DNA from 4 places in the Gluconobacter sp. DsW_056 genome. Region 3 is predicted to be linked to each of the others. Evidence: predicted binding sites of a transcription regulator. Region 3 holds the regulator's gene; each other region holds the start of a gene.
The links. Region 3 encodes LexA, which represses DNA repair genes until DNA is damaged. Its sites were predicted from a motif close to TGTTCTANNTANGTTC; they were not measured.
Positions count from the first base shown of each region.

Region 1: a site for LexA is predicted at 3,229-3,244, ahead of HK22_RS10360 (putative DNA modification/repair radical SAM protein). Genes of this name have one in related genera too.
Region 2: a site for LexA is predicted at 3,888-3,903, ahead of recA (recombinase RecA). Genes of this name have one in related genera too.
Region 4: a site for LexA is predicted at 3,066-3,081, ahead of uvrA (excinuclease ABC subunit UvrA). Genes of this name have one in related genera too.

Region 1 is NZ_JOPF01000010.1:142,861-148,193, reverse strand. It holds gene HK22_RS10375 (M1 family metallopeptidase) at 1-894, shown strand, start outside; gene HK22_RS10370 (flagellar biosynthesis regulator FlaF) at 1,015-1,437, opposite strand; gene HK22_RS10365 (flagellin) at 1,571-3,070, opposite strand; gene HK22_RS10360 (putative DNA modification/repair radical SAM protein) at 3,249-4,481, shown strand; gene HK22_RS10355 (UdgX family uracil-DNA binding protein) at 4,478-5,333, shown strand, end outside.
Region 2 is NZ_JOPF01000009.1:482,107-487,439, reverse strand. It holds gene HK22_RS09505 (hypothetical protein) at 1-812, opposite strand, end outside; gene HK22_RS09500 (ATP-dependent Clp protease proteolytic subunit) at 978-1,655, shown strand; gene HK22_RS09495 (hypothetical protein) at 1,710-2,684, shown strand; gene recA (recombinase RecA) at 2,750-3,787, opposite strand; gene HK22_RS09485 (flagellar biosynthesis protein FlhB) at 3,993-5,069, opposite strand; gene HK22_RS09480 (flagellar biosynthetic protein FliR) at 5,073-5,333, opposite strand, start outside.
Region 3 is NZ_JOPF01000004.1:66,677-72,009, reverse strand. It holds gene kdsA (3-deoxy-8-phosphooctulonate synthase) at 1-349, shown strand, start outside; gene HK22_RS03410 (DUF3429 domain-containing protein) at 346-822, opposite strand; gene eno (phosphopyruvate hydratase) at 924-2,204, shown strand; gene HK22_RS03400 (septum formation initiator family protein) at 2,346-2,675, shown strand; gene rpmG (50S ribosomal protein L33) at 2,760-2,927, opposite strand; gene lexA (transcriptional repressor LexA) at 3,232-3,951, shown strand; gene HK22_RS03385 (hypothetical protein) at 4,004-4,609, opposite strand; gene pgsA (CDP-diacylglycerol--glycerol-3-phosphate 3-phosphatidyltransferase) at 4,711-5,313, opposite strand.
Region 4 is NZ_JOPF01000010.1:284,200-289,532, forward strand. It holds gene HK22_RS11055 (Hint domain-containing protein) at 1-2,322, shown strand, start outside; gene ssb (single-stranded DNA-binding protein) at 2,463-3,050, opposite strand; gene uvrA (excinuclease ABC subunit UvrA) at 3,183-5,333, shown strand, end outside.

The DNA of each region.
Region 1 (5,333 bases), on a different contig from region 3:
ATCGAATATTTCTCGTCGCAGTGGTTTGAATACCCTTGGCCGAACGCCATCAATCTGGGTGGTCATGGCGCGGGCATGGAATATCCCGGCATTGTTTTTGACGGCATGAGCGACCGGGACCCGGAACTGTTCTGGATCACGACGCATGAACTGGGTCATGGCTGGTTCCCGATGATTGTGGGGACGGATGAACGCCGCAATGCCTTCATGGATGAGGGCTTCAACACATTCATTGATGTGTATGCATCCGATCACTTCAATAATGGCGAGTTCGCCCCCAAGCGCGATTCTGAATTTGCGCCCAAAACCGGCAACCCCGCGCAGGATATCGTTCCGGTTCTGACTGATCCGGATGCACCGGTGCTCATGACGGCCGCCGATGGCGTGTCGGAGAAATACCGTCATGGCGTGACGTATTTCAAGGGCGCTTATGGATTGAAACTGCTGCGCGAACAGATCCTCGGACCGGTCCGGTTCGACGCGGCATTCCGGCGCTATATTGCGGAATGGGCTTTTAAACACCCGTCTCCGTCAGATTTCTTCCGGCTGATGAGCAGCGAAGCGGGCGAGGACCTGGGCTGGTTCTGGCGCGGCTGGTATTTCACCAATGCCGCTCCGGACTATGCGCTCGGAGACGTCCATCATGACGCCGGAAAGCCTGCGACCGTGCAGGTCCGCAATTACGGGGGGCTCCCACTGCCGGTGGTTTTGCGCGCCGATTATGCGGATGGAAAATCGGAAGAGCTTCGCATCCCGACGGAAGCCTGGCGCCAGAACAGCGACATTGTGGTTTCGCTGCCGGTTCATGACGGCCTCAAGGCCGTGACGCTCGACCCTGATCACGTCATTCCGGATATCGACCGTTCGGATAACCGGCTGGCGATTACTCCCTGATATCGTCACGACCTGCGAGGCACGAAAACGTCTCGCAGGTTTCTGCTTCGGAACTAAAAAAGGCGCCCGGTCGACCGGGCGCCTTTTTTAGTCATGAAAACACTTCGTTGCCGGAAACTCTCAGCCCACCAGTTCCAGAGAGGACTTCGCGGCCGACCCGCCATAGGCCTGAGACGCAGACGGCGTCATGGCATAAGGCGCGGGTTCCGTGGACAGACCTTCGATCATGTCGTTGTTGACATCGACGAGGGGCTGCAGGTCTTTCGGTGCGTTGAAGGCCGCATTGGAATAGCGCATGGACCACGACCCGACCTTGAGAATGTCATCGCGCAGCACGGGCGGTAGGGGGCAATCGACCCGTTCGACGCTCAGGGACAGGATGCTCCACAGCTTCAGGTTGGCTGCCAGCGCCGCGACCTTCTTTTCATGATCTTTCGCCTGCGTCAGCAGCGTATTGACGTGCCGGAACGCCATAACCTCGACTTCCCGGGAGGACAGATAGCTTCCGGACTGTTTCTGGTACTGTGAGGCTGCATAGGTCACGGAGGCAAACTCCTTTCGGGAAAGACTGTTTCGAAAGCCTGTGCAGGAAAGGCATCAGGCTTCTGGAGCAGTCCTGTCGTGGCAGGGGGGATCTGGAGGGGGCCGGATGAACCGTCCCCCTCCAGAAACCTGATCAGCCGCGGAAGAGGCTGAGCAGGGTGGACGACTGCGAATTCGCAATCGACAGCGACTGAACAGCGAGCTGCTGCTTCGTCTGAAGCGAGGTCAGCTTGGCGCTCTCGGCTGCCAGATCGGCATCCGTCAGCGCGCCAACACCCGTCGTCAGGGCGTCGGACAGGCTGGACGTCGTGGTCTGAAGGTTGGAAATCGTCGTGCTGGAATAACCAATCGAAGCCGCAGTGCGCGTCACGCTTGAGATCGCAGACTGCACGACGGCGCTCACAACGGCAGCGCCGGTGACGGCTGTGATAGCCGGCGGTGTTGCATCCTTGTTAAGGGTATTGGCCGTAGTGGCCGCAGTTAAGGCCGCACTCGACGTGTCGAGGTTGTTACCGGCAACCGTCAGGTGGTTGTCAGAATCACGGCTTACGGCAAAGCCCTGATACTGCATGGCCTGTGTGAGCAGGTTGGTCTTGTTGACCATGAGCTGGCTCGGGGAGCCGGTCGTTGTGGCAGTCGCGTTGCCCGTTGCGCCGCTGAGATCAACATCGGAGATTACGGTCTTGGCCGTTGCATTGCCGTTTGCGTCCGTTCCTGTCGTAACGGTGTAGACCGCGTTGCCATTGCCGTCCTTCGAGGCCACGACGCTCTTGCCATTGGCCAGAGAAAACGTCACTGAGCCATCCGAGGCTGTGGTTGATGTGGTTCCAGCTGTGCTGTTTGTCAGCTTGCCGTTGGTATCGAGACTGAAGCCGGTACCGCCCCCTACAGCAGAATTGAGTGCCGTAAGCGCATCGGCCTTCGTGCCGGCTTCATCCATGACGAAGTTGTAGCTCACCAGCGGGTCCGTTGCAGTTCCCATGGCGGCGGTCGCAGCCGTTCCTGTTCCTGTCGATGCAACCGCAGGTACGCTGCTCAGTTGAAGAGACTGGGAGCCGGTGTAATTTGTGCTTCCCAGGGCAATATCCATGCCCGCCGTGTCCATGCTCAGGTTCGTCAGGCCGAGGCCGGCGGAGGTTACGTTGAAGCCGTTCTGCGTGAACGTGGAGCCCTGTGCGTCCATGGCGGTCGACAGGCTCGTATAGGTCGTGCCGTTGCCTGTCTGGCCTGAGAGCAGGTTTACGCCCTGGAACTTCGCGCCCGTAGCGGCGGAGTCGATGGAGGCCAGCGTCTTGGTGATGGCATCGTTCAGGGTCGAGTTGTCGACGCCTGTCGTGTTCGTGCCGATGGTGGTGGCGAGAGACTGAAGGGCGCTCGAAATGCTCGACAGACCCGTCGTTGCTGTGTTCAACACCTGAGCGGAGAACTGGAGGCCCGTGGAGACGCCCGACAGGGTCGAGATCTGGGCGGTCATGTTCTGGGCAATGGAATACAGTGCGGGATTATCGGACGCCGTGTTGACGGACTTGCCGGTAGAGACCGTGTTTTCGGTCTTGTTCAGGTCAGCCGTCGTCTGATTGAGGCTCTGGAGTGCGGCCATTGCCGCAGTGTTCGTATTGATGGACAATGACATTGAATCTGTTCTCCGTCGGTGCAGGTTTGCGACCTCAGGATAGGGGGGAGTGGTTAACGGAAGCTGAATCGGTTTCGTTAAAAAAAGCCCTTCAAAAATAACGGAATACCGGGAAACAAGAGGTTAATTTCACGGTTTCTCTTGCGTTCCATCATCTGGAACGAAATAAGAACACAGCATGAAGAAAACACTCTCCCAGAGACTGGCGATTCTCTCCGATGCGGCGAAATACGATGCCTCCTGCGCGTCGAGCGGCTCGACGCGTCGGGATTCCGCAAAGAGCGGGGGGCTTGGCTCCACCACGGGAAACGGGATCTGTCATTCCTATACGCCGGACGGGCGGTGCGTGTCGCTGCTCAAGATCCTGCTGACCAATTTCTGCGTCTATGACTGTGCCTATTGCATCAACCGGTCGTCCTCGAATGTGGAGCGTGCGCGCTTTACGCCCGAGGAAGTTGTGTGGCTGACGCTGGAGTTTTACCGGCGCAACTGCATCGAGGGGCTGTTCCTGTCTTCGGGCATTATCCGCTCGTCTGACCACACGATGGAGCAGCTTGTGCAGGTGGCGCGGGATCTGCGGCTGAAGCACGGGTTTCGGGGCTATATCCATCTCAAGACCATCCCCGATGCGTCGCCGCGTCTGCTGGAAGAGGCGGGGCGCTATGCGGACCGGTTGTCGATCAATGTGGAAATGCCGACCGTAGCCGGGCTGGAGCAGTATGCGCCGCAGAAAAAGGCGGGGGGTATCCGGCAGGCCATGGGGGAGATGCGGCTGAAGATCGACGCGGGCAAGGACCGCAGCCATACCGGGCGCCGGGCCGAACGGTTTTCGCCGGGGGGGCAGAGCACGCAGATGATCGTGGGGGCGGATGCGGCGTCCGATCAGGATGTTCTGGCCAGCAGCGCCAATCTTTACGGCTCTTACGGGCTGCGGCGCGTCTATTATTCCGCTTTCAGTCCTATTCCTGATGCATCCGCCCTGCTGCCGGCGACAAGTCCGCCGCTTCAGCGCGAGCACAGGCTCTATCAGGCGGACTGGCTGTTCCGGTTCTATGGCTTTGCTTTCGGGGAACTGACGGCCGGGCGTGCGGACGGGATGCTCGATCTGGAGCTGGACCCCAAGCTGGCCTGGGCGCTGGATAACCGGGCGTTGTTTCCGCTGGATCTGAACCGGGCGCCGAAGGAGATGCTGCTGCGGGTGCCAGGGCTGGGGGTGAAGGCCGTAGCCGCCATTCTCAGGGCGCGGCGGCATCAGGCCGTACGGCTGGAGGATCTGGCGCGGCTGAACGTGTCCATCCGCAAGGTCCGGCCCTTCGTGCAGACGCCGGGCTGGAGTCCCGCCCGTCTGACCGACCGGCACGACCTGCGCAGCCTGTTCAGCCCCGCCCCCCAACAGATGAATCTTTTGTGACGCGCTACGTCTTGACCCTTGAGGACAGCGCCGTGTTCGAGCTCTGGCGGGAGATGGCGCGCGCGGCTTTGCAGCGTGCGATTCCGCCCGAGGCCCTCGACTGGCGGATCAGGGGGGGCGAGACGGATCTGTTCGGGCAGCAGACCAATGACAGCGACGGCATGGTGGCGCTGACGGAGGGGCCGGTTCTGAAAAGCGTGACATTGCGCGCGTCCTGCATCGCGTTGCTGCGGGACATGCTGTGCCATTCCGATCCCGGCCGGTTCGCGCTGGCTTATCGGATCGCCTGGCGCGTTCAGGGCAATCCGCATCTGCTGGATGTGGCGACGGATGCCGATATCGCAAAAGCGCGGATCATGATCCGGCAGAACCGGCAGGACTGTCACAAGATGACGGCCTTCGTCCGGTTTCGCGAAGTGCCGGCGCAGGTCGGGGGGGAGGGCAACGGGCGTCGGCGGTTCCTCGCCTGGTTCGAGCCGCAGCACCATATTCTCGAACGGGTCGCCCCGTTCTTTGCAAAGCGCTTTACGGACATGGACTGGATGATCCTGACGCCTCGTGGCTCCATCCGCTGGAACGGGAAGGATCTGGCCTACTCCTCTGAACCCTGCGAACAGCCGGAGCTGGATGACGGCTTTGGGGATTTGTGGAACACCTATTATGCCTCCACGTTCAATCCCGCCCGCGTCCGCACGAAAGCCATGCGCCGTGAGATGCCGGGTCGCTACTGGAAAAACCTGCCCGAAACGCGCCTGATCCCGCAGCTTGTGGCCGGGGCCGAGGCGCGCGTCCGGACGATGGCCGAACAGGTGCCTCTGCCGGCTCCGGCTTTTCACGAACGCCTGCGCTCCC
Region 2 (5,333 bases), on a different contig from region 3:
AACCCCCGGATGGTCAGGGGGCGGTTGCCGCGCTGTGAGACGATATGCTGGTAATCGCCCTGCGGGTTGCCCATGACGTGGTCGGTGGCGGGCTGAAAGCGGATCAGGGTGCCTTCGGGTGTTGAGGTGTCGATATCCGGCTGGACAGGACCGCTCAGCATGGCGTCACGCGGGAGGTCGAACCCCGGAAACTGCGGCGGTGGGGGCGGCAGGTCTCCGATTTTCGGAAACTGGCCCGGAGGGGTCGGCGGGATGGATTTGGCCACCACGGGAGGGAGTTCGGCTTCAGGGGCCGGTGACTGTGCCTGAACGGGGGGCTTCTTTGCCGGAGCCTGAGCTGGCGCGGGAGATGCCGTGGCGGGTGTGTCGGGTGCCGGATTGATGGCCGACGGGCTTTCGGGCTCAGGCTGGCCAACGGTTGTCATGGTCATGCCGCTCTGTTCGGCGTTGGCGGTCGTTACGGCGGCCGGTGTGGGTTTGGGCGGCGGCGGGATGGTCGGGAGGGCGCCCTGGGCGGCACTTTCGCGCTGGGCGAGGTTCCGCTGCGCCTCAAGGCGGGTTGTCAGCGACAGGCGGGCTTCCGGGGTCGGGAGGTTCGGTGCCTGCGTGGGAGTGCGGCCGACATGGGGGTAGGGCAGGTTTTCCCCCGGCGGAGGGGCGCGCAGTTTTGCGATTTCGCCGCCTTCGAAGCCATGCCACCAGCCGGTGACGGTATCGGTCATGTCCCGATGCTGGCAGGCCGTCAGAAGTGGCGCGGTCATCAGCAGGAGAAACGGGATTTTCCCCGCAGTTCTGCGTGTTGCCGCTGTCATGGGCTGCCTGCTGATCCCTGGGGCCACTGTGCCGTTCCTGCTGTCTTTGGAATGTCGAAATACGGCGGACACTAGCCGTTCGGGACCGGGATGGCGAGTGTTCCTGTCCCCTTCACATGGAAGGAGGACTTGGCACCGACGAAAACGAAGCGCAGGATAGGGGGTATGAAGATGCATGCTGGATCTGGAAACGATATGGATATCACCAGAATGAACCCGACCCGCCTGGACGACGAGCCGGATGCTCCGGAGCGCGAAACCCGCGAGGAAGACAACAAGACGCTGAACAGCCCGATCAGCGAGCTTGAAGGCCGTCTGTTCGATCAGCGGAAAGTTCTGATTTTCGGCGGTATCAACGACAAGATCGCCCGTGACGTGACGGGGCGCCTGCTGGCGCTGGCCGGGACGTCCGACAAGCCGATCGATGTCTATGTGAACTCGCCGGGCGGTCATGTGGAGAGTGGCGACACCATCCATGACATGATCCGCTTTGTGGATTCGATTGCGCCGATCAATATGATCGGGACCGGCTGGGTCGCCTCAGCCGGGGCGCTGATTTACGCAGCTGGCCGTCCCGAGCGGCGCGTCTGTCTGCCGAACACGCGCTTTCTGCTGCACCAGCCGATGGGTGGAGTGCGCGGTCCGGCAACGGATATCGACATCGAGGCCCGCGAGATCATCAAGATGCGCGAGCGTCTGAACCGTCTTTTCGCCAGGGAAACCGGGCAGACCTACGAGAAGGTCGCCAAGGATACGGACCGCAACTACTGGATGTCGGCGCAGGAAGCGATCGAATACGGGCTTGTGAACCGCATCATCAGTTCTGCGACCGACCTGAAGTAAAACTACAAGCTCCAAGGGGCACGGCGTGTCTTCGGGCACGCCGCGAAGACCATTATGAAAAGTCTGGCCGAAATCTATTCCCATCTTCCCGACGCACCGTCGGAGAAGACGCTAGAGCGCGTTGATTACGAAGCGCGCCACTGGAGCAGCCCGATCCAGGGCCCGCTCAAGCCCGGTACGGAAGAGCACAAGCGGGCCGTCGCCGCGATGTTCCGCGATACGTTCAATCCGTACAAGCCCTCCGTGATCGACTGGCCGACGCTGGATCCCGAGACGCTGCATCGCATCACGTCCCTGCCGATCTGGGATATTGCGGTCCAGACCGAGGGCAAGGCGCGTCTGCGCATGGCCGCCTATGCGGATATGATCACCGATCCGGACATGAAGGACGCGCTCTCGCGGAATGCGTGGGAAGAGAACCGGCACAAAGAGGTCCTGTCCAAGCTGGTCGAGGCCTACAAGATTCCGATGGCGCCGGAGCCTCCGTACATCACGCCGAAAGACACGGAATGGGCCTATCTGGTTACGGGTTTTTCGGAATGTGTGGACAGCTTCTTCGCATTCGGTCTGTTTGCGCTGGCCGAGCGGGCAGGTCTGTTTCCGCAGGAACTGATTGAGACGTTCGAGCCGGTGATGCAGGAAGAATGCCGCCATATCCTGCTGTTCGCGAACTGGCTGGCCTGGCATCGGGCAACCATGCCGTTCTGGAAGCGGCCCTGGTTTGAGCTGCGTGTGATCGGCGTGTGGCTGTTCCTCGCCTATGAGCGCATGGGGCTGGCCCGTTCGATTGACGAGAATGGCGAAGAGCACACTCAGGACAATAATTTCACCGTTACGGGCGCCAAGGACATGACGGCCATGGACGTCAAGGTCCCGGATCTCATGCAGCTCTGTCTGGATGAAAACGACCGCCGGTTTGCGGGGTATGACCCGCGGCTGCTGCGACCCACGACCACACCGGCGATTGCGCGGGCGATGATCAAAGGTGCGAAGCTGTGGGATCGGGTTCGCAATCGGGTTGCGGCCTGAACGGTTCTCTTCCCAGGAGAGACAGGTCATAAAAAAGGGCTCCGTTGCGGGAGCCCTTTTTCGTTTCAGTCTTCCGAAGCGCCGTCTGCGTCGGGTTCGGGGTCCGTCATCAGGGCGTCGGCGAGGACGCCGGCTTCGGCCCGGATGCGTCGTTCGATTTCGGACGCCATGTCCGGATGGTCACGCAGGAACTGCTTGGCGTTCTCACGTCCCTGACCAATCCGCTGGCTGTCGAAAGAGAACCATGCGCCGGATTTCTCGACGATGTTGCCCTTCACGCCCAGATCGAGCAGTTCGCCCATCTTGCTGATGCCTTCGCCATACATGATGTCGAATTCAACCTGGCGGAACGGCGGGGCCATCTTGTTCTTGACGACCTTGACGCGGGTCTGGTTGCCGACGACCTCATCCTTGTCCTTGATGGACCCGATGCGGCGGATGTCGAGGCGGATGGAGGAGTAGAACTTCAGAGCGTTGCCGCCCGTGGTCGTCTCGGGATTGCCAAACATCACGCCGATTTTCATGCGGATCTGGTTGAGGAAGATCACGAGCGTGTTGGACCGCGAGACCGTTCCCGTCAGTTTGCGGAGGGCCTGGCTCATGAGGCGGGCATGCAGACCGACATGGCTGTCGCCCATGTCGCCCTCAAGCTCGGCGCGCGGGACGAGGGCTGCCACGGAATCCACGACCAGCACGTCTACTGCGCCAGACCGGACGAGCGTATCGGCGATTTCCAGAGCCTGTTCGCCGGCATCGGGCTGGCTCAGAAGAAGATCGTCGATATTGACGCCGAGTTTGCGGGCGTAGCCGGGGTCGAGCGCATGTTCGGCGTCGATGAATGCGACGGTGCCGCCCTTCTTCTGGGCTTCGGCCAGAACATGCAGGGCGAGCGTGGTTTTGCCCGAGCTTTCCGGTCCGTAGATTTCAACGATACGGCCGCGCGGCATGCCGCCGATCCCAAGCGCAATGTCCAGTCCGATGGAGCCGGTTGAAATCACATTGGCTTCCACTTTTGGCCGTTGGCCCATGCGCATGATCGAGCCCTTGCCGAAAGCACGCTCAATCTGGCTGAGTGCGCCTTCAAGCGCCTTGGTCTTGTCCATTCAATCCTCGCAATAGGTTTGGGCTGGCGTGTGCAGGGTACGATAGACCGGGCAGCCATTCTCGCAAAGCACTGCATCAGTCACGGTTATCGCCTTCCCGTGTTCGCAAAATGTTCTTCTGAGAGGCATATCATGTTTGCCCCCCGCGACGCCAAGGGGAAGACAGGCTTTGGTGGAAGATTTTTTCCGTGGGCGAGGGGCTGGCTTACCTCAGTGGGGCGGAAAGGCCTGCAGGGCGTTTAAGTTTCCAGACATAGGCAATAATGGCCGCCACAACCTTGAAATGTTCGGCCGGGATCTCGCTTTCCAGCGGGAGGGTGAAGAGGGCGCGGGCCAGAGGCGGGTTGGCAACAACCGGGACACGGTTGTCCTGTGCGATTTCCCTGATTCTGGCGGCCACGTCATCCATGCCTTTGGCAACGATTCTTGGGGCGCCACCTGTGCCCTTTTCATAGACAAGGGCGACCGCGTAGTGCGTAGGGTTGGTGACGACAACGGTGGCTGTTTTGACGGCTGCCATCATGCGTTGTTTGGCAGCCTTGGCGCGCAGGGCTTTCTGGCGGCCTTTCACATGGGGGTCGCCCTCCGCATTCCGATATTCGTCCTTGAGGTCTTCCCGACTCATTTTCAGCTTGGACGTATGGCGGAAGCGCATCCAGAAAATATCGAAGCCCGCGATCACCAGCTGTGCGCCGATCATCGCGGCAGCGGCGCTGAATCCGAGGTCTGTCATCATTTTCAGGAGCGGGCCGGGTTCCAGCCCGACCATCCGGGACGCGGTTGGAATGGCATTTCTGGTGATGTGCCAGAGCACGGCGGCGAAGATGACAAATTTTGCGAGAGCCTTGAACGTGTCCGGCAGGGTTCCGCCGCCCGCAATGCGCTTGAAGCCGGCGAGTGGAGAGACCCGTTCGAACTTTGGCAGCAATGACTCGGGATGGATGAGGAAGCCCGTTTGCAGAAATCCCGCGCCGAGGCAGAAAGCCGCCACGGTGGCCGCCATGGGAACGGCCAGAGAGAGCCCCGCCTCAATGGCGTGATTGGTACTGCTCAGCAAACCGCCCTGCGCCATCGGGACCGTGCCTGCATTGGCCATGAGGGCCTTCATGCTGTGGACAAAATCCGTCACGAGGTGGGGCAGGATCATGAAAATTCCTGCGAACCCTCCCAGAAGGGCCACAAAGCTCATGGCCTCGCGGGACATGACAATCTGACCGTCCTCGCGCGCTTTCTGGAGGCGGTGGGCTGATGGGGCTTCTGTTTTGTCGTCGGAGTCAGACATCGTTCAGAGACCCGGAAGTGCTCGGAGGACGTCGAAGGCCTGTCCCTGCCAGATGGCGATCATGGTGCTGAGGGTGAGGCCGAGAAGGGCGATGCCGCCCAGAAGTTGCAGGGGGCTGGCGGCGTTGTAGATCTGTAGCGTCGGGAGCAGGCGTGTCATGATGCCCAGCATGCCCTGCCAGACGAGGGACAGGATCAGAAAGGGTGCGCTGAGTTCCAGTCCCAGAGCGAAGCTGTGTTCCGTAAGCTGGATGACGCCCTGCGC
Region 3 (5,333 bases):
CATCATGCTCTGCGATCGTGGGACGAGTTTCGGCTACAATACGCTTGTCAGCGATATGCGCGGCCTGCCGATCATGGCACAGACGGGCTATCCCGTGGTGTTCGATGCGACGCATTCCGTGCAGCAGCCGGGTGGCCTCGGGGCGTCAACCGGTGGGCAGCGTGAATTCGTTGAGCCATTGGCTCGCGCAGCGCTCTCGATTGGTGTGGCCGCCGTTTTCATCGAAGCGCATCAGGACCCGGACCATGCTCCAAGCGATGGTCCGACCATGGTGCCGCTTCATGAAATGCGCAGCCTCCTGACGCGTCTGAAAGCCTTTGACGCTCTGGCGAAATCCTTTCCGGCCTAACTTCCGGAAGGGGCCAGAGCTGCCAGAAACAGGCTCAGCACCGCAATGGCCGTCAGTCCGGCTCTCAGCGGCAGATAGCCTGGGGGAAGCGCGCCTTTCCTCCAGGCTTCCCGTTCCACCAAGAACGTCCCGACAAAACCAATGATTTCGAGGCCGAAGCCGGCTCGGACATGCCCTAGAACACCGATGCAGAGGGTAAGCCATGCCCAGAGCGCAGGGCAGACACCCAGCACAAGACGCTGGCGGTCCCGCTGGGACGTGCCGCCAACAGTGATGATGTCCGGCCGCTCCATGGCCAGCCCCCAGTGTACGGCCCCCAGAAAAGACAGGATGCAGGCGGCATACGTCAGGAGAATGATCTTGAGATTTGGCAGTGGCGTGAACAGCCCTGCCAGAAAGATCCATCCTCCGAGCGCCATGAAAGGGATCAGCCCGGCAATGCCAAGCACGAAAATGGGAAAAGGAAGGCGCATGTCGTCGTTGACCTCAGGGCGTGATTTTGAGACTTGAAATAGCTGTTCCATTCCGAACGGTCACGAGCCAACCCGGTTCACGTATCCCAGGAGAGCTTCCATTGAGCGCCATCGTTGATATCATCGCCCGCGAAATCCTGGACAGCCGCGGCAATCCCACTGTCGAGGTCGAAGTCGAGCTGTCCTCCGGTGCCCGCGGCCGCGCGGCTGTCCCGTCCGGCGCTTCCACAGGTGCCCATGAAGCCGTGGAACTGCGCGATGGTGACAAGTCCCGCTATGGCGGTAAGGGCGTCCTTAAGGCCTGTAGTCATGTCGAGAACGACATTCTTGAAGTTCTTCAGGGCGCCGAATCGGAAGATCAGATCGCCATTGATAACGCGATGATTGATCTGGACGGAACCTCCAACAAGTCCCGGCTGGGCGCCAACGCCATCCTCGGCGTTTCGCTCGCCGTCGCCAAGGCCACTGCCGAGGAGCTGGAGCTTCCGTTATATCGCTATGTTGGCGGTGCCTATTCCCACCTTCTCCCCGTGCCGATGATGAACATCGTCAATGGTGGCGAGCACGCCGACAATCCGATCGATATTCAGGAATTCATGATCCAGCCGGTCGGTGCGCCGACGGTTGCGGATGCCATTCGCATGGGCTCGGAAATTTTCGCACGCCTGAAGAAAGGTCTCTCCGAGGCTGGTTACAACACCAATGTCGGCGATGAAGGCGGCTTCGCACCGAACCTGAAGTCTGCTGATGAAGCTCTTGGATTTATTGCAAAATCCGTTGAAGCTGCTGGGTATCGTCTGGGCGAGGACGTGACCTTCGCGCTCGATTGCGCCGCGACCGAATTTTACGCGGACGGTCGCTACAATCTGAAGGGTGAAGGCAAGGAATTCGATGCTTCGGGCATGATTTCCTACCTTGAAGATCTGGCGAACCGCTACCCGATCGTTTCCATTGAAGACGGACTTGCGGAAGATGACTGGGAAGGCTGGGCTGAACTGACGACCCGTCTGGGTAAGAAGCTCCAGCTCGTTGGTGACGATCTGTTCGTCACCAACCCCGAACGTCTGCGCCGTGGCATCAAGGCCGGTACCGGGAATGCGCTGCTTGTGAAGGTCAACCAGATCGGTACGCTGACCGAGACGCTAGAGGCCGTCGAAACCGCTCACAAGGCCGGTTACGCCTGCGTCATGAGCCATCGCTCGGGCGAGACGGAAGATTCCGTCATTGCTGACCTCGCGGTTGCAACGAACTGCGGCCAGATCAAGACGGGCTCCCTCTCCCGCTCTGACCGTACGGCAAAATATAACCAGCTCATCCGTATTGAGCAGCAGCTTGGCAGTGCGGCCCGCTATGCCGGTCGCAACATCCTCCGAAACTCCTGAAAATGCTCAACGGCCTCATCCCTTTCGGGAATGGGGCCGTTATTTCGTGGCCGGATATGATTGATATTCATATCCTTCATTGTCTGGTCACAAATGACTGATATAAATTGAGATAGTCTCTCAGAACGGAGTTTTCACGACGTGACACTGATCCGACTTATCAAACGTGGTGTCCGCGCCGTAGCTCCTCCGGCATTTTTCCTGTCTCTCACGGTCTATTTCGGCTGGAACGCGCTGCACGGTGCGCATGGGATCCATGCCTATCAGGAGCAGACCCAGCTTCAGAAAGATGCCCTTCAGGCCAGGCAGGATGCAGACGATGAGCAGAATGTCTGGCGGCGTCGTGTTGTTGCCCTCAAGGAAAAAGCGCTGGATGCTGACATGCTGGATGAGCGCGCCCGTGCCACGATGAACCTGACGCGCAGTGGCGATCTGGTTGTCCCCTACGGACCGCATGACAAGCTGTTTTGAGCAGTCGTTGAAATAATCAGCCCTCGAGGTATAAAAAAAGCGGCCCGAAGGCCGCTTTTTTTTATGAAGACTGTTGGAACAGTCTTACTTGATCTTGGCTTCGCGGAACACGACGTGCTTGCGTGCAACCGGATCGTACTTGCGTACTTCCATCTTTCCCGTAGCAGAACGGGCATTCTTCTTCGTGACGTAGAAGTAGCCGGTCTCAGCTGACGAAACGAGCCGGATCTGAATAACGTTGCTCTTTCCCATGATACCCTCGGGCTTTCGCCATAACTTATGCCGCTCGAAGGTGTCGATGCAGCATGTTGATCTCTAGATTTGGCGCACCATGCTGATTTGTGGCTCGGAGGTCAAGGCCTTTGCGCAAGATTTAGCGGTTTTCCTGTAGTTTCAAAGAGTTTGTGGACCAGAAAATCGTGCCGGATGCCTATGGGGGAGCACTCTCTTTGCTTGTAGGGCAATAGAGAGGAACCTATAAGGAACAAATGCAGGATGACTGTCATTCTGTGCCCTGTTTTGACCTGCCTCCGCCGAGGCGCATGGGAGCGCCTGTATGCTGACCCGCAAACAGCACCAGCTTTTGCTGTATATCGACGATCATCTTCGCCGGACGGGATATTCTCCCTCTTTCGATGAAATGAAAGATGCTCTCGAACTGCGTTCCAAATCAGGCATTCATCGCCTGATTTCCGCTTTGGAGGAGCGTGGATTCCTGCGGCGTCACCATCATCGCGCACGCGCGCTCGAAGTGCTGCGCCTGCCTCATATGGGCACCGAGGCTCCTGCCGTTATGCCGACGACAGAGGCCGCTTTCGTTCCGGCTGTTCTCAGTCAGGGGGAGACGGGTCTTGACGGGACTTTCTCCGAAGCCAGCGTCGCCAATGATCGTCAGACCATCAGCATTCCTCTTTATGGTCGCATCGCAGCCGGTTTGCCTATTGAGGCCATGCAGGATGACAGCGACAGGATTGAGGTCCCGATTTCGCTTCTGGGCACTGGAGAGCATTACGCACTCACCGTGGCGGGCGATTCGATGATCGAAGCTGGGATTCTGGATGGGGACATCGCCATTATCCGGCGACGTGAGACGGCCGAGAACGGACAGATTATTGTTGCCCTGATTGATGGCCAAGAAGTGACGCTTAAGAAACTGCGTCGTCGTGGGTCGATGATCGCGCTCGAAGCCGCCAATCGGGACTACGAAACGCGTATTTTTCCAGCGGAGCGCGTGCACATTCAGGGGCGTTTGATCGCGCTTTTCCGTCAGTACTGAAGTCTGAGATCCTGAAGGCAAATGCTGGCGGCCCAGAACCGTCAGCAAAACCTTACTTGGGGGGCAAAGACGTTCCGTGAATGACCTTTACGCTGCCATCCGGACCGATGACCGTGCTGGTGCCGTCCCCGTTCGGGATAACGATGGCTTTGCTGGGACTCTTGTTCAGAAAGCGGGCTGCGCTGTCGGGAACTGACGAAGGAAGTGTCGGAACAAGATGGGTGCGGTCTCGAGACACGCCTTGGTGGGTATCAGCGCCTTCGCCGACTGAAAGGCTCTGGCCCTGCATGAGTTGCGGCCCGGATGCTCCCAGAGCTCCCTTGCCGGCGATTCCACCCATGAAGTTTTCATCGAGCGCAGCGCCACCAAAATAGGTCGCCGGATCGCCGAGAGCATGGCTGAACGTACTATTGGGGTTTGCGACGTCCTTGAGCGTTGGGAGCGGTTGCGGAGCCCCCGGCCAGATGTTGCCGCTTTCGGGAAAAATTGGAGTTTCGGAATATTTTTCGCCACGCGCGCGATGAATATTCTCGCTGTCTCCATGAGGGCCGTTCGGATTATCGAGAGCCGTCCAGACCATCGTGTCGCGGATATACTTGCCCATGCCTGAACAGCCGCTCAGAGCGAGAGGTAGTGCCAGCAGAGCGGTCTTCCGCATTTCTTACTCCCACGAGATCAATCCATGACCTTTAGCGGTCCTTGTAACGGAGCGCCAGATGAAGACAGTCGAAGAACGCTACATTCTTTCGCCGTATGACGTCAGAAGCTGATTTTGGATGATTTGCGGGATTGCCCTGCCATGATGCGGGTCAGTCCCGCGGTCAGATAACCCCAGCCACTGATGACTGTCGGAATCACGGAAAGCCAAAGGAAGATTCCGCCAATCAGCGTTGCCGGCAGAAAGGAAAGTCCCAGCATTTCTGCGGCCCCGTCGCCACCGATCAGAAAACCGATCGCTACCATCTGGATGCCGGTTTTCCATTTCGCCAGTCGTGTCGATGGGAGCGTTTCGCGCTGGGACGCCATGTATTCCCGCAGACCGCTGACCAGAATTTCGCGGATCATGATGATGATCGCTGCATAAAGCGAATAAACCGGCAGCTGTGTCAGCCCTGCCAGAGCCAGCAGAAGAGATCCGACAAGAAGCTTGTCCGCGATCGGGTCCATCATCCGGCCCAGTTCGGAAAGCTGTTGCCAGCGACGGGCCAGTGCACCGTCCAGATAGTCCGTGATGCAAGCGGCCGTGTAGACCACGCAGGCGATCACATTCGCAGTCGGCGAGTGCACGGAGAGCAGCACGACCAGTACGGGAATGGACGCGATACGCAGCAGTGTCAGGATATTTGGCAGATCTGTCAGCATCACAATCAGTCTAGAACAGT
Region 4 (5,333 bases), on a different contig from region 3:
AACACCGTCATCAACGGCGTTTCCGAGAACACCCATTTCGGCATCCTGAGTGGCTCCTCCAAGCCGGTCTCCGCCACGTATGAAGCCAACACCGACGGCTCCTACACGCTGACGATCACTCTCGATAACGGCCACGCCATCACCTACCCGACGGTCAACGTCGCAGACGGCTATACGCCTGCTGCACAGGCCACGATCGTCCAGGACGGCTCGAACGGCTGGCTCATCGAAGACGCTGGCACCGCAACGGCTCCGGCCTCGTATGTCACCAGCGACCTGCACCAGCAGCTTGCCGCAACGGCAGCCGCAGCGGCTGCAGCCGGTGGCGACACGTCGCAGTACAGCAGCAACTCCGTCAGCTACCACACCCATGACAACACATGGCGCTGGACCGGCTCCGCGACGGGTGGCGACTGGTACGATCCGAAGAACTGGACGCTGTATGACGGTGTCGGCAATGTCGTTGACACGTCCGGCAATTCCTTCAGCGGCAACGCCGTTCCGCAGAGCGAGCAGAATGCTGACGTCAACGTCGGCTATTACGGCAACACCACGCCGAACGTCGTCGTCGCCAACGCGCCGTCCTACAACCAGATCCGCAGCCTCAGCGTCTGGCAGAACAGCACGCTGGAAATCACCGCACAGGCCGACAGCACCTATAGCGGCTACGTCTTCACGACGGCGGGTTTCGAAAACAGCGGCACGATCCTGATCAACACCGCAGGCCGGGTCGAGCTTGGTGGCATCTCCGCCAACCGTGACGGTGGCGTCCTCACCATCATGAACAACGACAACAACGTCGTGTTCGATACAAACAACGTCAACAACGCCGGCACGATCAACCTGATCAACGCCACGCTTGGCGCTGCCACCAATCCGCTGTCGGTGTCGGGCGGTACGCTCAACCTGTCGCAGGACAGCAGCCTGTTCCTGTCTCCGGGCGAAAACATCAACACCATCAATGTTGATCCGAACACGGTCAACACGGTGTACGTCCAGGCCAATGGCCTGCTGCACACCGACTCGCCGAATGCCCAGGGCGTCGTGATCAACGGCGTGTCCTCCAATACGCATTTCGGCATCTCCGGTGTGTCCTCCGCGCCGACGGCTGCCACCTACACGCCGAACACCGACGGGTCCTACACGCTTCAGGTCACGCTGGCTGACGGCCGCCTGCTAACCTTCGGCAACATCCATACGGCAGACGGCTTCGTCCCCGCCGCCAATGCGTCCATCGTTCAGGACGGCAGCAATGGCTGGGTCGTAGAAGACAACGGCAACGCCCCCTGCTTCCTCGCAGGCAGCATGATCCGCACGCCGGAAGGCGATGTGGCTGTCGAAACCCTGCGCCTCGGCAGCACGGTTCTGGCATTCGTGAACGGCGAAACCGTCGAGCGTACCGTCACCTGGGCCGGCCGCTCTCACATGATCGCCAAGGCTGGTCTGGCCGATGCGGAAGCCGGTTACCCGGTCCGCATCATGCAGGGCGCACTCGCCAAAGGCGTGCCTTACAAAGACATGCTGGTCACGCCGGAACACTGCCTGTTCATCAATGGCGGTTTCATTCCGGCCCGTATGCTCGTGAATGGCCGCTCGGTGGTCTATGACCGCACCATCGCCGTCTATGACTACTTCCATGTAGAAACGGCCGAACACTCGGTCATCATGGCAGACGGCATGCTGACGGAAAGCTACCTCGACACCGGCAACCGCCAGTCCTTCCGTCAGGACGGCAGCGTCGTTTCGCTGGGTGGCCGCGCGCGCAACTGGAATGACGACGCAGCAGCCCCGCTGTCCGTCAGCCGGGACGTGGTCGAGCCGATCTTCCGCGAAATCGAAGCCCGCGCCATCGCAGCAGGCCTCGAGAACACGGTTGCCGCTCCGGCCCTGACCGAAGACGCCGGCCTGTACCTCGTCGCCAGCACGGGCCAGACCATCCATCAGGTCCGCAGCGCCAACGGCCGCACAATGTTCATGATCCCGTCCGACGTGACAGGCGTTCGCATCGTGTCCCGCACATCCAGCCCGAGCGAAACGGTCGGACCGTTCGTCGACGACCGTCGCCAGCTCGGCGTTCTGGTGGGTGAAGTCACGCTGTTCGACTCGGGCAACACGATCCGCATCGACCAGCACCTGACGGACGCAGACCTCAGCGGCTGGGATGTTCAGGAAAACACCCCTGTCCGCTGGACGAACGGCAACGCCATGCTGCCCCTGACGGCCCGTCAGCCGAACAGCCTCGGTATGCTCGCCATCCAGATCCTGGCCGCAGGCCCCTATCTGGTGACGACGTCTGCAGAAGAAACAGCTCTGACGGCCTGAAGCCAGTCAGTCTGAAACGGCAAAAAGCCTCATCCTTCCGGGGATGGGGCTTTTTTCCTGTCTGCATCATATAAAAAAGCCCCCGAATGCTTGGGCATCCGGGGGCTTTTTACATCCGCGAACCGAAATCCGCCCTGAACTCAGAACGGGATTTCATCGTCCAGGTCGTTGTCCGGCGGGGCGTCCCAGCCACCGTTGCTGCCACCCGAACGACCGCCGCCAGAAGCCCCGCCGGCATTTCCACGGGAACCGCCGCCAAAGCCGCCGCCCGAACCGCCAGCGGAGCCGCCACGGCTTCCTCCCCCGAAGCCACCACCATTGCCGCCGCCATAGCCGCCACCGGTGTCAAAACCGCCATCATCGCCGCCACCGCTGCGATTGCTGTCGATCAGCACCAGATCACCCCGGAAGCGGTCGATCACGACTTCGGTCGTATATTTCTCCTGGCCGGACTGGTCGGTCCATTTGCGGGTGCGAAGTTCGCCCTCGATATAGACCTTGCGCCCCTTGCGCAGGAACCGCTCGGCAACATCAGCCGTCCGCTCGTTGAAGATCACCACGCGATGCCACTCGGTGCGCTCCTTGCGCTCGCCGGACTGACGATCGTTCCAGGTGTCCGACGTCGCAACGGTCAGGTTGACGATCTTAGACCCCGACTGCGTGTTGCGGACTTCCGGGTCCTTGCCCAGATTCCCGACCAGAATCACCTTGTTGACGCTGCCTGCCATTCCCGTCCCAACCAATTTTCTCGAATTGTTCTTTTCATACGTGCGTAAGTTCCCATCTAATGGGGAACAATCCAACGCCATTCAAGCGCGTTCGATCTCACAACTGCCTTTTCTCCACATTCCGGGGTCTCCGTGAGCTTTCCAGACAATCATTCGATCCGCGTCCGTGGGGCCCGCGCCCATAATCTCAAGAACATCGACGCCACGATCCCGCGGGATTCCCTGACGATCATCACGGGCCTCTCAGGCTCCGGAAAATCCTCGCTGGCTTTCGACACGATCTATGCCGAAGGCCAGCGACGCTATGTGGAGAGCCTGTCCGCCTATGCCCGCCAGTTCCTTGAACTGATGGGCAAGCCGGATGTGGACTCCATCGAAGGCCTCTCCCCGGCCATCTCGATCGAACAGAAAACCACGTCCAAGAACCCGCGCTCGACCGTGGGCACGATCACGGAAATTCACGACTACATGCGCCTGCTCTGGGCGCGCGTGGGCATCCCCTATTCCCCCGCGACCGGCCTGCCGATCGAGGCGCAGACCGTCAGCCAGATGGTTGACCGCATCATGGCCATGCCCGACGGCATGCGCCTGATGCTGCTGGCCCCCGTCGTGCGGGATCGCAAGGGCGACTGCAAGCGCGAACTCGCCGAACTGACGCGCAAGGGCTTCACCCGCGTGAAAATCGACGGCGAACTGTACGAAATCGCCGAGGCCCCTGAGCTGAACCGCAAGACGCGCCACACCGTCGAAGTCGTCGTGGACCGGATTGTCGTCAAGGAAGGTCTCGAATCCCGCCTCGCCGACAGCTTCGAGACCGCCCTCGAACTCTCGGACGGCCTGGCCTATGCCGAGGAAGTCAAACGTGCAGGCGAGAAGGAAGCCCCGGCGCATGTCGTCTTCTCGTCTCGCTTCGCCTGCCCCGTCTCCGGCTTCACAATCGAGGAGATCGAGCCGCGCCTGTTTTCCTTCAACGCCCCGATGGGCGCCTGCCCGGTTTGTGACGGTATCGGCACCGAAACCCATTTTGACGAAAACCTGATTGTCCCGGATGACAGCCTGACGCTGGCCGAAGGCGCCATCGCCCCCTGGAAGGGTGCGAGCACGGACTGGTATGACCAGACGCTCGCCGCCCTCGCCCGCCATTGCGGCGATGACATGAACACGCCCTGGTCCGACCTCCAGCCCGCTACGCGTGACCTCATCATCAACGGTTCGAAAGAGCCGATCGACATTCCCTATACCGATGGCGGGAAGGTCCATATCGTCACCAAACCGTTCGAAGGCGTGCTGAAGAACCTGCGCCGCCGCATGGCCCAGACGGACAGCATGTGGGTGCGCGAAGAACTGTCGCGCTATCAGTCCGAAAAACCCTGCCATGCCTGCCACGGCGCACGCCTCAAACCCGAGGCGCTGTGCGTGAAGGTCAAGGACCTCAACATCGCCGAAGCCTCGGACATGCCGATCCGCAAGGCGCTCGACTGGTTCTCCACCGTGGAAGCGACCCTCACGCCCCAGCGCGCCGAAATCGCCCGTCGTATCCTGCGCGAAATCACCGACCGTCTGCACTTCCTCGACGATGTCGGGCTGGACTACCTCACCCTCTCGCGCGGCTCCGCAACCCTGTCGGGTGGTGAAAGCCAGCGCATCCGTCTGGCATCGCAGATCGGTTCGGGCCTGACGGGCGTTCTGTATGTGCTGGACGAGCCTTCAATCGGTCTGCACCAGCGCGACAACGAACGCCTGCTCGGCACGCTCGAACGCCTCAAGCGCCTCGGCAACACCGTCATCGTCGTCGAACATGACGAAGACGCCATCCGCGCCGCCGACTACCTGATCGACATGGGACCGGGTGCAGGCAAACTCGGCGGCGAAGTCATTGCCGTCGGCACCCCGGCAGAGGTCGCCAAAAACCCCAACAGCATCACCGGCGCCTATCTGTCAGGCCGCAAGGTCATTCCCGTTCCGACCGAACGCCGCAAGCCCAGCGGCATGCTGACCCTGCACGGCGCACGCGGGAACAACCTCAAGGATCTGACGGTCGATTTCCCGCTCGGCACCTTCATCGCCGTCACGGGTGTTTCGGGTGGCGGCAAATCCACGCTGGTCATCGACACGCTGTATAAGGCGCTGTCCCGCCAGCTCATGAAATCGAGCCAGACGCCGCTCCCCTATGACCGTCTGGAGGGCGTGGACAATCTCGACAAGATCATCGAGATCGACCAATCCCCGATCGGCCGGACCCCGCGCTCCAACCCCGCAACCTATACGGACCTGTTCGCCCCG